DNA from 4 places in the Ensifer sp. LC384 genome. Region 1 is predicted to be linked to each of the others. Evidence: predicted binding sites of a transcription regulator. Region 1 holds the regulator's gene; each other region holds the start of a gene.
The links. Region 1 encodes LexA, which represses DNA repair genes until DNA is damaged. Its sites were predicted from a motif close to TGTTCNNNNTGTGTTCNG; they were not measured.

Region 2: the regulator LexA is predicted to act here: its motif matches at 2,514-2,531, upstream of parE (DNA topoisomerase IV subunit B).
Region 3: the regulator LexA is predicted to act here: its motif matches at 1,750-1,767, upstream of recA (recombinase RecA).
Region 4: the regulator LexA is predicted to act here: its motif matches at 2,417-2,434, upstream of BC363_RS22055 (sel1 repeat family protein).

The regions. Positions count from the first base shown of each region.
Region 1 covers NZ_MBST01000015.1:115,467-119,666, forward strand. Annotated here, with positions in the region: tRNA gene BC363_RS13875 (tRNA-Cys) at 436-509, shown strand; gene BC363_RS13880 (hypothetical protein) at 1,148-1,480, shown strand; gene lexA (transcriptional repressor LexA) at 1,600-2,316, opposite strand; gene BC363_RS13890 (hypothetical protein) at 2,497-2,739, shown strand; gene BC363_RS13895 (hypothetical protein) at 2,777-3,064, opposite strand; gene BC363_RS35430 (hypothetical protein) at 3,521-3,664, opposite strand; gene BC363_RS13900 (DUF4242 domain-containing protein) at 3,845-4,132, opposite strand.
Region 2 covers NZ_MBST01000005.1:135,007-139,206, forward strand. Annotated here, with positions in the region: gene BC363_RS07150 (UbiA family prenyltransferase) at 1-1,377, opposite strand, end outside; gene BC363_RS07155 (alpha/beta fold hydrolase) at 1,507-2,358, opposite strand; gene parE (DNA topoisomerase IV subunit B) at 2,650-4,200, shown strand, end outside.
Region 3 covers NZ_MBST01000045.1:175,110-179,309, forward strand. Annotated here, with positions in the region: gene BC363_RS26065 (pseudouridine-5'-phosphate glycosidase) at 1-676, opposite strand, end outside; gene BC363_RS26070 (carbohydrate kinase family protein) at 707-1,654, opposite strand; gene recA (recombinase RecA) at 1,894-2,982, shown strand; gene alaS (alanine--tRNA ligase) at 3,213-4,200, shown strand, end outside.
Region 4 covers NZ_MBST01000034.1:6,803-11,002, forward strand. Annotated here, with positions in the region: gene BC363_RS22040 (AMP nucleosidase) at 1-331, opposite strand, end outside; gene BC363_RS22045 (YnfA family protein) at 523-843, opposite strand; gene BC363_RS35570 (hypothetical protein) at 936-1,112, opposite strand; gene BC363_RS35575 (hypothetical protein) at 1,126-1,299, opposite strand; gene BC363_RS22050 (DUF2147 domain-containing protein) at 1,748-2,089, opposite strand; gene BC363_RS22055 (sel1 repeat family protein) at 2,684-2,950, shown strand; gene BC363_RS22060 (pyridoxal phosphate-dependent aminotransferase) at 3,018-4,142, opposite strand.

The sequences.
Region 1 (4,200 bases):
GAGCGATCCGGCGCTGCGGCTCAAAACCTGTCGGCGATGCGCCGGAAAAACGTCCAGCGAGAAAATGTTGCCGTCATCGGGCGGCAGCCAAACACGTCGAATCTTCATGAGGTGTGAAAGTCTGAGCGGCGGCGCTGCGTGCGAAGCTGGCACCGGACGGCCCAGGATGTCTATTCGTCCGACTCTGCGCGCCGTGTTCGCAGACGGCGCCGGTCAACTGCCTTGTCGTTCCGCGGGGGAGGACCGGGGCTCGAATGATCATATCCGTTCTTCTCGAAAAAGAGGGTAGGGCTGGGGCATGCAGCCGCAATCCACAGAACGGAATGGAAACGCTTGTTCAGGATGAAAAAAGGATCGCATTCAGAATGAACCCTCTTGCACTCTGTCTATATTCATTCTAAACGCTCGCCACGACTTGATAATCTCAGTCGGTGAGGCCTCGTGGCGGAGTGGTGACGCAGAGGACTGCAAATCCTTGTACCCCGGTTCAATTCCGGGCGAGGCCTCCAAAGCCACACCTAATTATTTGATTTTGCGTTGTAATTCAGGGTGCTCAATTGCAGCACCTGCCACGCTTTTTCTATATGTGGGAATTTGTTCCCCGTTCCTCCTGCTTCGTTATCCTCGACCGCCAGCAATTGCTTGCCGATTCCGTCCCAACTAAAGCGGGCGGCCCCGCCGCCGTGGCGAGGCGTGCGCGCTCGGCATCTTGCCCGGCAAAGCTAGTCGCCGACCGATTGCCGATGCCTGTGCGACGATGGCCCCATTGGCCCGGCGTCCACTCCCTGGGAATTGATTGCTGGGTTAAATCTACCTTACGCAGACGACTGCGCCGCACACGGTGGAGATAGTGGGGTGGGGTGGGGTGATGCGGCGAGCGATGACACCCGCCAGCCCCTGCTTACGGCGAGCATGGGTTTGAAGATAAGCCGCGCCATAAGTCGGTCGTGGCCCATCCGCGTTGCCGTGCGCGCGAACAGGCGTCAACCTGCATGGCCTGCCAAGGACACACCCCGAAATGGTGACTCGGCTGGTATTGTCAGTGCAAGGAATATTGTCTCTAGACGGGTTCGGGAATGAATATTCCGGCGGCACGACCCGTACAGGTAGTGTCAAACAAAACCGACAATGGAGGAGATGACATAAAATGAAATGTAAGATCGCCCTGACTGCTCTTGCCGTTCTTGCCGCGTCGACGGCCACCGCAAGCGCTGAGGATCTCGTCTTTCAGCTGAAGAACAAGACGGAAGCGGTTCTGACGAACTTCTACACGTCGCCGGTCGGTGTTGATCAGTGGGAGGACGACGTCTTCGGGCGGCAGGTACTCAATCCGGGCGAAAGCATGGAAATCACCATCGCCGACGGACGTGATGTCTGCAAATACGACATGCGCTTTGAATTCGAAGAAGGCTCCGGTCTCGACACGACTGAAGACACGCAGGACCTCTGCGAACTGGGCGAGTACTCGATTCACCAGTAACATTTTTCGAGCGTGCAAGCCGCACGAGTTGGAGATGCCCGTCTCGCTACCCCAAGGTGGCGAGACGTTCAAGGAAGAGGAAGGCAGGCCAGCACGAAGGCAGCTGGCTTGAGCAAGGCTTAGTGGTAGCGGCGGATCAAGCCAACGAGCTTGCCCTGAATCTTGACGCGGTCGGGGCCGAAAATACGCGTCTCGTAGGCCGGATTGGCCGCCTCGAGCGCAATCGACGCGCCCTTGCGCCGGAAGCGCTTCAGCGTTGCTTCCTCATCATCGACGAGCGCGACGATGATGTCGCCGGGATTGGCCGAGGTGGCATTGCGGATGATCACCGTATCGCCATCGAAGATGCCGGCCTCGATCATCGAATCGCCCTTCACTTCAAGGGCATAGTGCTCGCCGCTGCCGATCATATCGAGCGGAACGGAGATGTCGTGAGTGTTGTTCTGTATCGCCGAGATCGGAACGCCGGCGGCAATGCGTCCCATAACCGGAACCGACACGGAGCTGTTGTCAGCAACCGGCGGCGCTTTCGCGGCGGGGGCAGGGGCCGGCGGCTTCCCGAGGCTGCCCTCGATGACGCTCGGGGAAAACCCGCGACGGGGTTGGGCGCTTGCTGCATAGGCTTCCGGCAGCTTGATGACCTCGAGCGCTCTGGCGCGGTTGGGAAGACGGCGTATGAAACCGCGTTCCTCCAGCGCCGTAATAAGCCGGTGAATGCCCGACTTTGAAGCCAGGTCGAGTGCATCCTTCATCTCGTCGAAAGACGGCGGCACACCCGATTCCTTCATTCGTTCGTGGATGAAAAGAAGCAATTCCTGTTGCTTGCGGGTCAGCATGGCAAGTCGCTCCAGAAGCGTGAAACAAATCAAGAACAGACACTATCTGTTCCATATGTGTTCCGCAAGTGCCTAAAATTCCGTGAATGTGGGATCAAGCGTGCGCGCATCGGCCAACTAGACGCTGCGCGTGCCGCAAGGCGCCGATATGCCTCGTTCCGTTTACGCAATGAGGGTGCAATGAAGAAGCTGGTTCGAATCCTGCTGACGATCGTTGTTCCGGCGACCGCGGTCCTTGGGTTCCGCTGGTATCAATATGTGGACAACAGGGAGAGTCCGTTCGACGAAGTCGGCATCGCGTTGAATGCGGCAATGCCGGGGCCGATCAATCTTTGGGGTTGTGACCGGCTCAAGCTTACCTCTCGCAACGCCGCTCGGTTGCGCCACCGTCGATGGAGCGAAGTGGAAATAGACTGGCATTGAGCGATTGCTGGGCGAGCGTCGCGAAGGAGAGAGTGGTTCAAGCCGGCTGCGTGGCGGAACAGGCGTCCTCGAACTCCTTGACGGTCTCAGCCGAGTTGTCCTCCGGCAGGACGGCGTCCGCCGCGTCGGTCGCTACGGGCGTGTCGCCTTGATAGACGAAGGACTGGATATAGTAGGCGATCGTTCCCTTCCAAACGTTCCGGCCATCGATCTGCTGGCAGGGCACGGCGGTTTCGAAATCGGCTTGCAGGTCGTCGACCGTAGCAGCGCTGAGGGCGATGTTAGGCGATGCGATAATCGAGGCGATAAGCAAGGCTGCAAGCACGGTGAACGTCCGCTAGATCAGAGGTGGTGCCGATAGTTTGGTTAACGATGTGAACCGCGCTTTCGTTCCAAAGTCCAGCAAGCATGCCGGGCACTGTGCCGTGTTCAACAGTTCTTTGCCAAAGGTGATGACGGCTGCTCACGGTGTGGCAGGGAAGGCACAAAGATTTGCATGAACAGGGTGCGTGTCGGCGTTCTCGATCTTCCGACGCCTACCACATGCGGCGTGTCGCCGGCCGATCAGGCCTGGCAGCAGACATGGGAAGCGATTGGCCAGTGCTGCCGCCCGCAATGATCTTTGCATTTCAGGGGGGGCGCGCGACGTGCAAGCGTGCTGGGGTTTCTGGCATTGCGGCGACCAGTCACGCAGGGTGTGCGGAGACGTGCACCCCCAGTCCAACTGGTCACTGACAAAACTCTCCCGACTATTTGGTTCGAGAGGTTAGAGGCGGTTGTCCTATTTCTTGTCTTTCTTGCCGAGCGAAAAGCTGCTGCCTGCCAGCTTCACCTGTGAGCCTTCTGTCGTAACGGCGGCTTTGACGGCCTTGTCCTTCTTGGGTTTTCTAACCTCGCGGTTACTTCGCACTTGACCCTTTGCCATGATCGTCTCCTTGAAAAGGTGTGCCGGGGAACCCTCATGGGCGCCGAATGACCGGCAGACTAGCCTGCATTGATGCCGCCGGAAGTCAATGACGGCGCGCGGGGAGCATTGGCCCGGGCGGCGATTCGGGGGTGTCATGACGCCGATGTCCCGCCCGCGGTGATTATAACACCGCTTCGGCTATTTGCCGCGTCCTTGAGATGCTGTCGAAGGCCCGATCACGGCGGCGACTTCCGTTATTCTGTTGGCCGGAAACCCGCCGCGTTCGGCGTGTTCGCGAATGACGTCGGCGCTCGGTGCCTCGTGGACGCAATAGAGCTTGTCGCCGGCGACATAGCTCGTGATCCATGTGTACGGCACGCCGAGATCGGCGACGACAGCATTGGATTTCGCCGACAGTGCACAGAGGTCGTCCTGACTGAGCTTGTCAGCGCCTGGCACGTCGCGCTCGATGATGAAAGTGGGCATCGCTCAGTTCCTTGACTGTTGGATGACCAATACATCAAGCCTCCCTAATGAAATGGGAGTCAGTGCTT
Region 2 (4,200 bases), on a different contig from region 1:
CCAATCGCGCATGATGAAGACGACAGGATCCTCGTGCAACATGCCCCGGCGCGCCAGCATCCAGATCCGCAGCAGCATATAAAGCACCAGCGGGCAAAGTGGCCACAACGCCCAGGGCGTCGTGTACATTTCCTGCAACTCCTTGCTGTGCACATAGAGCGCAAGCACCAGCGCCGAGGTAAAGGCGGAGGCCACACCCGCCTGCCCGACCATTTCAAAATCGACCGCCAGATAGCCGCGCCCGGGAACGACACCACCGTCCTTATCCTCGAATTCATGCAGTTCGACATAGCGCTTCACCAGCGCCAGGCTGAGGAAGAAGAAGATCGCGAAAGACACGAGCCAGAAGGAAAGTTCCGTTCCGGTCGCCGCCGCGCCGGCCACGATGCGTGTGGTGTAGAGGCCCGCAAGCGTGAAAACATCGACGAGAAGCTTGCGCTTGAGCACAAAAGTGTAGGCCGTCGTGGCGCAGGCATAAAAGGCGAGCACGCCTGCAAACTTCCACGGCAGGACGAACGTCAGCGAAAGCGAGGCCAGCATCAGGCAGACGACGAGGATGAGCGCCGTCGGCACCGACATCTGGCCGCTGGCAAGCGGCCGGTTGCGCTTCTTTGCGTGGCGCCGGTCATTCGCAAGGTCTGAGAGATCGTTGATGACGTAGACGGCGGAGGCCAGGAAGCTGAAGGCGAAGAATGCGATGATAACACTCACCAGCGCATCGAGATGCAGCACCTCATGATTGAGGATCATCGGTACGCCGATCAGTACATTCTTCGCCCATTGATGGACGCGGATCGATTTCAAAGGAGCAAGCATGCTCACCTTGCCGGTATCGAGCTTCTCGGCATCGTGGTTGCGGCGCCATTTCTCCGCCGCCGAATCCGGCGCCACGACAATCGCACGGCGTGACACCTCGAACACCGCGATGTCGTCGCGGCTGTTGCCCATGTAATCGAAACCGCCCTCGCCGAACCGTTTCACCAGTGCGTCACGCTTTCGGCTGCTCGTCAGATTGAGCGCCTCCGACGAATGCATGACCGAGGAAAAGAGCCCGACATGCGCCGCGACCTCCCGGGCGACGGAAGGCGCAGCACCAGTGACGAGCACGATGTCGCGCCCGTCCGCCTTCTCTGCGGCCAGTCGGGCCAGGACGGTCTGGCGGTACGGCCAGTCCGCCGCCTTTCGCCGGGAGCGCAAGGCGACTTCATGCTTCAGGCGCGCCCTGCCCTGCAGCAGCCACAGCATCATCAGCACGAGCATGAGCGGATTGCGCAAGAGGATGATCGCAGCGCCTTCCCACAGCGTATCGGCGGCCAGCAATGTGCCATCCAGGTCGACACACAGCGGAACCCGCCGTGTTTCGGTGCGCGCATCCATGAAACTTACCCCAGCAATATCTGCCGGAGATCATCGCGCCGATCACTTTCAAAGGTGGAAACAAGCGGACGGCCTGCACCCGGAAATTGCCGGTCTGGTTAACAAATGCCGAGCATCAAACGCTGTGCGTTAGCGGCCGCCGATCCAGTTCAGGGCGTCGCGCCAGTCGGTCATGCGAACCGGCGTTCCGTGCGAGCCGGTTTCAAAAAGCACGAAGCGGCTCGGGTAGCCCTGCCCCTTCAACGCGGTGTAGAGCGCCTTCTGGCTCTCGGCGGGATAGACACTATCCCGGCTGCCATGGCTGAAGAACATCGGCAACTTCGCCTTGTAGGCGGCACTCTTCGTAAAATCCGGATCGGCGGCACCGCCCATGACCATCATGCCGCCAAGGACAGCAACGGCGCTTGCGTCACGCGACACGCCCCAGCAGATGAAGCTGCCCATGGAGGCACAAGCCAGTACCACCGGCCGGCCGCCTGAGCGCTCGGCGGCAAGTTTGACCAGTCCTGCGACATCCTCAGCCCCGGCGGCATCGAAGGATCGCACGCTCGGCGCGTAATAGACACCGCCATTGGCAACAGCGAGGTTCTTCAGGCGATTGAAATTGCCACCGAAGGAAAAATCATTGGCGCCAAGGCGCCGGTCCCCGCCTCGCCCGTGAATGAAGATCACGCTGAACGCCGCCCCCCGCTCCCGACCGACGCGTGTCACATCGATGGAGCGCTCGCCGACATCGAGCGTCTCGTTGACCTGTTCGCTCTTGACGCCAAGCGAGAGGAACGCGCGCTTGACCCGACGCTCCGGAATTTCGTCGCGTTCATTGATGTCGCGCAGTTCCTGATAGTCGACGACGCGGTAGTCACCGCCATCGCCTTGCTCCAGCACCTTGCCGTAGGAAAACAGATCGTCCTTGTAGGGCTTCAATACCTGCGCCTCGGCGCAAGCGGCCGAGCCTGCAAGAAGGCCGGTGGACAGGACCATGGCAGCAAGCCGGCGAAAGCAAAAATGAGCTGTGGACACGGACAACGAAGGGCTCCCTGGTTCGCCGCAAAGCCTTGCCATCGGCCCGGCGCCAAAGCAACAGTTGGTGATGGAAGCCGACGCAGAGGCTTTATTTTGCGGGCATCCGGCGTTGCCATTCTCCTTTTGTTCGTACAATCGGGAAGACTCTGGCAGAATCCGGGTGATTCGAATGACTGGGGATGGCGACAAGACCGAGGTCTTGCTATGGCCTTGAACACCTCCGCACGACAGGAATGATCTAGACGCCCCATGGACGACAGCAACGACCTCTTCTCCGCAATGCCCGAACAACCGAAGCCCGTTGCGCCAGATGCAGCACCTGTCGCGCGAGCGGCGCCGGTTCCGCGCGAAGAACCGCGCCCTGCCCCCAAGGGGAGCGACAGCGGTGACTACGATGCTTCTGCGATCGAGGTGCTGGAGGGACTGGAGCCGGTACGTCGGCGTCCGGGCATGTATATCGGCGGCACCGACGAAAAGGCGCTGCACCATCTCTTCGCCGAAGTCATCGACAACTCGATGGACGAAGCGGTGGCCGGCCACGCCAACTTCATCGAAGTCAATCTCGATGCCGATGGCTATCTGTCGGTGACCGACAACGGCCGTGGCATTCCGGTCGAAAACCATCCCAAATTCCCCGGAAAGTCGACGCTCGAAGTCGTGATGACCGTTCTGCATGCGGGCGGCAAGTTCGACGGCAAGGCCTATGAAACCTCCGGCGGTCTGCACGGCGTCGGTGTCTCCGTCGTCAACGCACTGTCCGACGACCTTGAGGTTGAGGTTGCCAGAAACCGCAAGCTTTATCGCCAGCGCTTTTCGCGCGGCGTGCCGCAGGGCGGGCTGGAAGAACTGGGCGACGTCCACAACAGGCGCGGAACGCGGGTGCGGTTTCATCCCGATCCGCAGATCTTCGGACCGCATGCCCGCTTCGAGCCGGCACGGCTGTTCCGCATGGCGCGCTCGAAGGCCTATCTCTTCGGCGGCGTCGAAATCCGCTGGTCGTGCGATCCGTCGCTGCTGGCGGAAGGCTCCGAGATTCCGGATCGAGCCGTCTTCCACTTCCCCGGCGGCCTGAAGGACTATCTTGCCGCGACGCTCGGCAAGGAGTTCACGGTCACCCGCGAGATTTTTGCCGGCAAGTCCGAGAAGTCGAACGGCCACGGTTCGCTCGAATGGGCCGTCACCTGGTATGGCGGCGACCAGCAGGTCCACTCCTATTGCAACACCATCCCGACGCCGGAAGGCGGGACGCACGAGGCGGGTTTCCGCATCGCACTCACCAAGGGGCTGAAGAATTACGCCGAGCTGACGCAGAACAAGCGCGCTGCCATCATCACCACCGATGACGTGATGATTTCGGCCGCCGGCATGCTCTCGGTCTTCATCCGCGAACCGGAATTCGTCGGCCAGACGAAGGACAAGTTGGCGACTGTCGAAGCGCAGCGCATCGTCGAAAACGCCTTGCGCGATCCTTTCGACCACTATCTCGCCGACAACCCGGCAGAGGCGGCAAAGCTCCTCGAATGGGTGATCGAACGCGCCGACGAGCGCGTCCGCCGTCGCAAGGAGAAGGAAGTCAACCGCAAGTCAGCGGTGCGCAAGCTGCGCCTACCCGGCAAGCTTGCCGACTGCTCGCAGAACACTGCCGAAGGTGCGGAACTCTTCATCGTCGAAGGGGATTCGGCCGGCGGCTCCGCCAAGCAGGCGCGCAACCGTGCCAACCAGGCCATCCTGCCGCTTCGCGGCAAGATCCTGAACGTTGCCAGCGCCGGCCGGGAAAAGCTGGGCGCCAACCAGCAGATC
Region 3 (4,200 bases), on a different contig from region 1:
CGCCGAGCAGTTCGCGCATGTTCTGGAAGTTGGCGATTGCTGCCGGGCTGTTGAGCATCAGCGGGCTCTTGAGGCCTGAATCGCGCGACCAGAAGGCCGGGAACACGTCGCTGTCATAGGTGACGACGGGCACGCCGCGGGTTTCGAGAACTTCGAGTGTCTTCGGAATGTCGAGAATGGCCTTGGCGCCGGCGCAAACGACGATGACAGCCGTGCGTCCCAGTTCGTCGAGGTCGGCGGAGATGTCGAAGCTCAGCTCGGCGCCACGGTGCACGCCGCCAATGCCGCCGGTCGCAAAGACGCGGATGCCGGCACGGGCGGCAGCGATCATCGTCGCGGCAACGGTCGTCGCACCAGTGCGGCGCTCTGCGATCGCAAAGGCAAGATCGGCACGCGATACCTTCATCGCGCCTTCAGTCTTTGCCAGTTCTTCGAGCTTGACGTCATCAAGGCCGATATGAAGCACGCCGTGGATGACGGCAATGGTCGCCGGAACGGCGCCCTGGTCGCGAATGATCGCTTCGACGCTGCGGGCCATGTTCAGGTTGCCCGGATAGGGCATGCCATGGGTGATGATGGTCGATTCCAGCGCCACGATGGGCGCGCCGCGCGCCTTGGCGGCTGCAACCTCGTCGGAATATTCCATCGGCAGGAAGGGGGAAGCGGGTTTGGTCATGGTTTTTCCTTGGGAGTTCGGTAGCGGCGTTCATGCCAGCATTTGAGGTGCCGGCACAAGAGCCCGCGCCCGTTCGAGATTGGCCTGCGACATTTGTTCCGAGGCGGCCAAGGGGGAGCGAAGCGTAATGCCGGCAGACGCAATACCGTGCCGCAGGCATTCCGAAAGATCGTGACCGGCAAGCCGGGCGGCGAGGAAGCCGGACGCCAAAGCATCGCCGGCACCGGTGACATCGGCGAGTTCCGGCAAAGCCGGTGGCGTCGCGACGCAAACGGTTTCGCGATCGAAGGCGACCACCGCGCGGCCGCCGCGGGTGACGACGCCACCATTGAGACCGGCGGCGCGCAAAAGCGGCGGCCAGCCCTCAGCATCCGCTACGTCCTTGCCGGTGAGCGCCCGCGCCTCCGCTTCGTTCATGAACAGGAAGCCAAGCTTGGCTAGGCTCGGCTGGAACCGGATCACTTTTGCCGGCGAAACAGCGATGCCAGCGACGATGCGCCCGTCGCAGGACGCTGCCTCGACGAGAGCGGCAATCGTTTCTTCCGGCAGGTTCGCATCGGTCAGAACCAGCCGGCTGTCGGCGATGGCGTCGCGCAGTGCGCGACGCTGCAACTGGCGCGGCGAGAACATCCGGTAAAGATCCATGTCGGCAAGCGCGATCACCAGGTTGCCGTCATTCTCGATGATCGCGGTGTAGCTCGGCGTCGTGCGGTCAAGGAAGGTGAGGGGATTATCGATCACGCCAGCGGCGGCGGCGGCGGCCGTTACCATCTCACCGGCCGCGTCTCCGCCGCGCGTGCTGATCATCCTCACGCTATGCCCCAGTCGCGCCAGATTGCGCGCAGCGTTGAAACCGCCGCCGCCAGCTTCCTCGAACCAGGTGCCGGGGTTGCTCGAACCGGGCGCGGTCGTGCCGGTGATGCGGCCACGCCGATCGATATGGGCGCCGCCAAAGACGGCGATTTCGCCTTCCGTCATGAATGTTCCTCTGCTGTCTCTTGGGCGAATCGGATCAGCACCGTTCATCGTCTCGAGGCGCGCGGGGCGCTGTCGAAAAACTTACCCCGCAATGCGTGAACATGAATCGAACACAATCCGAATAATTCCTATTTTTCAATACCTTGTTCTGCCCTTGCAAAAACGGAACAAAACATGTACAAAAACTCGTGCGGCGGCTTCATTGCCTCGGTAGCTTCAATAACCTAAAGGTGGACCAAATGGCACAAAACTCTTTGCGGCTCGTAGAGGACAAATCGGTGGATAAAAGCAAGGCACTTGAAGCGGCACTTTCCCAGATCGAACGGTCGTTCGGCAAGGGATCGATCATGAAGCTCGGTGGGAAGGACAGCATCATTGAGATCGAGACGGTTTCGACCGGCTCTCTCAGCCTGGACATCGCACTCGGCATCGGCGGCCTGCCGAAGGGCCGCATCGTTGAAATCTATGGTCCGGAAAGCTCGGGCAAGACGACGCTGGCGCTGCAGACGATCGCAGAGGCACAGAAGAAGGGCGGCATCTGCGCCTTCGTCGACGCGGAACATGCACTCGATCCGGTCTATGCGCGCAAGCTGGGCGTCGATCTGGAAAATCTGCTGATCTCGCAGCCCGACACCGGTGAGCAGGCGCTTGAAATCACCGACACGCTGGTCCGCTCCGGGGCGATCGACGTTCTCGTCGTCGACTCCGTCGCAGCGCTCGTGCCGCGCGCCGAAATCGAAGGCGAAATGGGCGACAGCCTGCCGGGTATGCAGGCCCGCCTGATGAGCCAGGCGCTGCGCAAGCTGACGGCTTCGATCTCGAAGTCGAACTGCATGGTGATCTTCATCAACCAGATCCGCATGAAGATCGGCGTCATGTTCGGTTCGCCGGAAACGACGACGGGCGGCAACGCGTTGAAATTCTACGCCTCGGTTCGCCTCGACATCCGCCGTATCGGTTCCGTCAAGGAGCGCGAAGAAGTCGTCGGCAACCAGACGCGCGTCAAGGTCGTCAAGAACAAGATGGCGCCTCCGTTCAAACAGGTCGAGTTCGACATCATGTATGGCGAAGGCGTCTCCAAGACCGGCGAACTCGTCGATCTCGGCGTCAAGGCGGGCATCGTCGAGAAGTCCGGTGCCTGGTTCTCCTATAACAGCCAGCGCCTCGGCCAGGGTCGCGAGAACGCCAAGACGTTCCTCAGGGACAATCCGGACCTGTCGCGCGAGATCGAGACGGCTCTGCGTCAGAACGCCGGCCTGATTGCCGACCGGTTCCTCGAGAATGGCGGCCCGGAAGCCGACGACGGCGACGACGCCGCCGAAGCATAATCAGCAAGCAAAGCTTTGAGCTTTCAAAAACCGGTCGCCCTCGTCGGCGGCCGGTTTTTTGCTGCCGTCTGGACAGCATGATACGCGAACGATAAAAGCCTGTGGTTCCGGCGACCGAGGGCGTTGGAGGGCGCAGCCGTCAGGGACGGCTGCGGGGTTGAAGGACAACGGCGAGTGGCGCGGCAAATGCCGGGGCTTGGGCCTGAATTGGTGCACAGATAGGACGCAAGATGAGCGGCGTGAATGAAATCCGGTCGACGTTTCTCGACTATTTCCGCAGGAATGGTCATGAGGTGGTGTCGTCGAGCCCGTTGGTGCCGCGCAACGACCCGACGCTGATGTTCACCAATGCCGGCATGGTGCAGTTCAAGAACGTCTTCACCGGGCTTGAGCAGCGTCCCTATTCGACGGCCGTAACCGCACAGAAATGCGTGCGCGCCGGCGGCAAGCACAACGACCTCGACAATGTCGGCTACACCGCGCGCCACCACACCTTCTTCGAGATGCTCGGCAACTTCTCCTTTGGCGATTACTTCAAGGAGAATGCCATCGAATTTGCCTGGAACCTGATCACCAAGGAATATGGCCTCGACGCCAAGCGCCTGCTGGTCACGGTCTATCACACCGACGACGAGGCTTTCGGCCTGTGGAAGAAGATCGCCGGCCTAACCGACGACCGCATCATCCGTATTCCGACCAGCGACAATTTCTGGGCCATGGGCGATACCGGCCCTTGCGGTCCTTGCTCGGAAATCTTCTACGACCACGGCGACAAGATCTGGGGCGGACCTCCGGGTTCTGCCGATGAGGACGGCGACCGCTTCATCGAGATCTGGAACCTCGTCTTCATGCAGTACGAGCAGATCACCAAGGAAGAGCGCGTTAACCTGCCGCGTCCGTCGATCGACACCGGCATGGGCCTTGAACGCCTGGCAGCCGTGCTGCAGGGCCAGCACGACAACTACGACATCGATCTCTTCCGGGCGCTGATTGCCGCGTCTGAGGAAGCAACCGGCGTCAAGGCCGAAGGCGACCAGCGCGCCAGCCACCGCGTTATCGCCGACCACCTGCGTTCGTCCGCCTTCCTGATCGCCGATGGCGTGCTGCCGTCGAACGAGGGCCGCGGTTATGTGTTGCGCCGTATCATGCGCCGCGCCATGCGCCACGCGCAGCTGCTCGGCGCCCGCGATCCGCTGATGTGGAAGCTGCTGCCGGCGC
Region 4 (4,200 bases), on a different contig from region 1:
GTTCCTTCAGATAATGCCGGAACAGTTTCGGCCGCGTGATCGTCGTGGTGTAGACGCCTGGCGCACTGACATAACCGAAGGACAGGCGGGAATCGACATGGCCGAAGCTGCTGGTCTCGATGCTGACCTGCGGATAGCAGGCGCGGTAGCGCGTGAGCAGAACGCCATTCTTGCCCAGCCCCTCGAAAGCCTCTGTGAGGAACCGGGTATTGCGATCGTAAAGCGCCTCCAGGCAATCGACTGCGGCCGCCGGATCTTCGAAGAACTGCGGCTCGAACGGCTCGGGCGTGGAGACGGAAAGGACGGAGTGTGAAGAGATTCGCTTGTTCATGTCGCATTATAGGCTGAGGCTTCTGACAAGCAAACGACAAGATGCGGGCATGCACAACCACGTCGATCAGCACAGCTTTGCAGCGCCGCGCGTCAGGTATGTCGCGCAACTGACGCTGTAATGCTTTGAATTTTCTGAATAATGTTCGCCATAAATCGTTTTCGATTTAAGGGATTATGCAGTAGCTGCCCCTAGCGCGGTCCAGCGAGGATGATGGCGCTGCCGACGAGGGCGACGGCCATTCCGGTCAGATCCCAACGGTCAGGCCGCACGCCTTCGGCAAGCCACAGCCAGATGAGCGAGGCGGCGATATAGACCCCGCCATAGGCTGCATAGGCGCGGCCGGCCGCCGCGCTGTCAATCAAGGTCAGCAGCCAGGCAAACAGTGCCAGCGACGCCATGCCCGGGATCAGCCACCAGATCGGCCTGTCAAGTTTCAGCCACGCCCAGAAGGCGAAGCATCCGGCGATCTCGGCAAGGGCGGCAAGGGAATAGACGGCATAGGCTGGCATCAGTGGCGGGTCCTTTCAACCGTGAAAGGACAGTAAGGCGCGCAGCGATGCAAGAGAGACTGAAAAATTAAAGGCGCCGATGGCGCCTTCGGTCAGCTCATCGATTGACGCTGCAGCGTCACGAAGAGAACGAGGCCGGCCCCCTGCTTGCCGATGCTCAGGCCATTGGCCTTGCTATAGGCAAGCGCCCCAACCGGCGCCATCAGCAGGCTGGCAAGTGCAAGGACACGCAGCGAGAGAAAGGCGGATGTGGAAAGGGCGGCCAGCATATCAGTCTCTCCGTTAGAGCTTGGCTTGGCAGTATTGCGCCGTGTGCGCGGTGCAATCCGTCAGCGAGCCGAGATAGGTGTTGCTGCGGCGACGTTCGGTATCTGCGCTGACTGCGGCAGCAAGGGTCATCGCAAAAACAACCATCAGAAGGCTGATAATGGTGAGGCGCCGAGCAAGAATGTCCATGGTTCTGTCCGTTGGTCTGGAGGCGGTTCAAATCGATTGAGTGTGTTTTCGCATAACCAAACTGAACTCTTGCTGATATGGCCGTTCATCTGGCGTTCATCTTGTGATTGATGTCGCTGCCGTTCTCGCGGGCAGAGGTGTGCCTAGCCCCGTGATCCCAATGATCCCAATGCATCAGGAGAGAATAGTGACTGCACAGATCGTGCTTTGTTACTGGCGTGCGGTGAACGGCTGGAAGTCACCGTCATGCTGGAGGAACTGGGTGCTCTCTATGAGGTAGACACCTCGACATCGGCAGGCGAGCAGTTCGTGCCGAATAACCGCATGCCAGCGATCATCGGAGGCGGCCCGCAGTCAAGAAGGCCGTCGAAGTCGATAAGGAAGAACGCGCCTATCAGGCGCAAAAAATGGGCGACCCGAGGGCCGCCCTTTTTGTACGCGATTGATCCTAGAGGCGCGACCAGGTTTGTGATTTGCAGAGAATCTTGAGCACGCAGCCCTTCATCTTCAGCGAGTTGCCGTTGACCGCGCCCGAACCGCTATAGGTCTTGTCGGTTTCGGGATCGGTGATTTCCCCGGAATAGCTGCCATCCGTGCCGGACAGATTGCCGATCCGCTTGCCGGCGTGTTTGCCGGTCTTCAGCGTCACGCAGAAGGCGCCGCCGCAAGGTGCAATCTCGGCCGTCGCGCCGGTTGCGGTCTTCCAGTTGCCGACGATCGGTTCGGCGGCAACGGCCGTTCCGGCGACGCCAAAAGCGAGAGCCGCGGTCATGAACAGGGTACGAATCATTCATTCCTCCAGATAAAAGCCGCCGGCGCGGTCCGCTTCGCCGGCACCTCTTCAGATATCCTCGTTTGAAAGGCAGTCTCCTCACCGCCGCCGGCAAGGTAGCTTACGCGCACGTAAAGGTAAACTGGTTCGAGTGCGCCTGTTTGTGCTTTTTATCTGCCGGTTTTCGGCCGAGAAAAATCGAGGAAATCCAGGACTGGCAGGTCGGACACTCTTTTCGTGGTTACCGTTTGGTTGAGGTCGGCAGTTGAATATTTCGTAAATTTTTATGCGAATGCGCCAGATTTCCGGCCTTTCGATGTTTAACAAAAACTCAAGTTTACCAAGTGTTTGAACTTTGTTTGTCTCAAATTAATCATGCATTTTAAGCGCGTATTGAAGGCCGTGCTGCATAGTAAGACCCATAAGACGAGCGGAGAAATTCACCCCGCCAAACGACCGAAGACGACGCTGCAAAGATGGCGCGGTTCGGAAAGGCCCACAAAGAGGCACGGTCGAACAGGGACCAAAAAACAAATGCTGATCTGGAGCATGGTCCGCCTCTAAAGGGCGGGCCGCTTCGGAAAACCAACCAGGCAAAACAGGGACAAGACAATGGCACGCTTTGATATGCAGGTTGCTTCGAATACCGCGATGGGTGGTGAAAACCAGGCGGACGTCTTTTGCGAAATGGGTCTGGCCTATGCGACGGGCCGCGGTCGTCCGGTCGACCTGGTCGCCGCCCATAAATGGCTGAACATTGCCGCGATCAAGGGTTGCGACCGCGCCGTTGATCTGCGCGCCGACCTTTCGATGACGATGAGCAAGGCCGACCTTGCAGCAGCGCTTCGCGCCGCCCGCGAATGGATGACCGTTCACTGAACGCCAAGGCGGGAGTAAGCTCCCGTCCGGCGGCGCCCGCCAGCGAGCAGGCGCCGGATATGAGGGCCTATTGGCCGCCTGCCAGTTTCTCCAGAACCTTCGGCAGGGCGGCTTCAAGCAGGTCCATCTCCGCCTCTGGCCCGGTGCTGACGCGAATGCAGCGGTTGAGCGGGGCGACGCCGGGCATGCGGATGAAGATGCCGTGGTCGCTCATCAGCGTATCGACGATCGCGCGCGCATAGACCGCGTCCCTTCCACAGTCGATCGCGACGAAATTGGTCGCCGATTCGAGCGGCGACAAGCCATTGCTTCTGGCGATCTCAGCGATGCGCACGCGCGAATGCGCAATCTTTGCCGTTACCAAGGTCAGATAATCCTGATCCGCAAGCGCTGCCACAGCCGCGGCCACGCCGATCCGATTCATACCGAAATGATTGCGGATCTTGTCGAACGCCTGGGCGGTCCCGGGCGTGGTGATGACATAACCGACCCGCGAGCCGGCAAGGCCATAGGCTTTCGAAAAAGTCCGCGTCCTGACGACATTGGGCATGCCTATCAACGCGGCGATCGCGGGCAAGGCCCCTGCCGGAGCGGTTTCGCAATAGGCTTCGTCGAGGATGAAGAGCGTGGTTTCGGGCAGGGCCTTGGCGAATTCGACAACGCGTTCGGCGTTCCACCAGCTTCCCATCGGGTTGTCGGGATTGGCGAAATAGACGAGCGGGGCATTCTCTTGCTTGACTGCTGCTAGCAACCCGTCGAGATCTTCGCGGTCTCCGACATAGGGCACCGTCACCAGCCGGCCGCCGTGGCCGACGACGTGATAGTTGAACGTCGGATATGCGCCGAGCGAAGTGACGACCGGCATGCCGGGCTCGATCACCATCCGCACGATCTGCCCCAGCAGTCCGTCGATGCCTTCGCCGATCGCAATGTTGGCGGCAGAGACGCCGAGCCGGGCCGCCAGCGCCTGCTTCAGATCATGGTTTTCCGGGTCCGCATATTTCCACGTTCCCGTTGCCGCCTCTCGCATCGCTTGCACGACGCTTTCAGCAGGCCCAAACCCGCTTTCGTTAGCGCCGATGCGGGCAGCAATGGCGCGCCCACGCTGGCGCTCGATGGCCTCGGGTCCAACGAAGGGGATCGTGGAGGGCAGGGATTGGATGAGCGGCGTGAAGCGAGAGAATGCGGACATGCTTTATATAAGGCCCCGTTCGAACAAAGTTCGCGGAACTTACTGCATAATTCCTTAA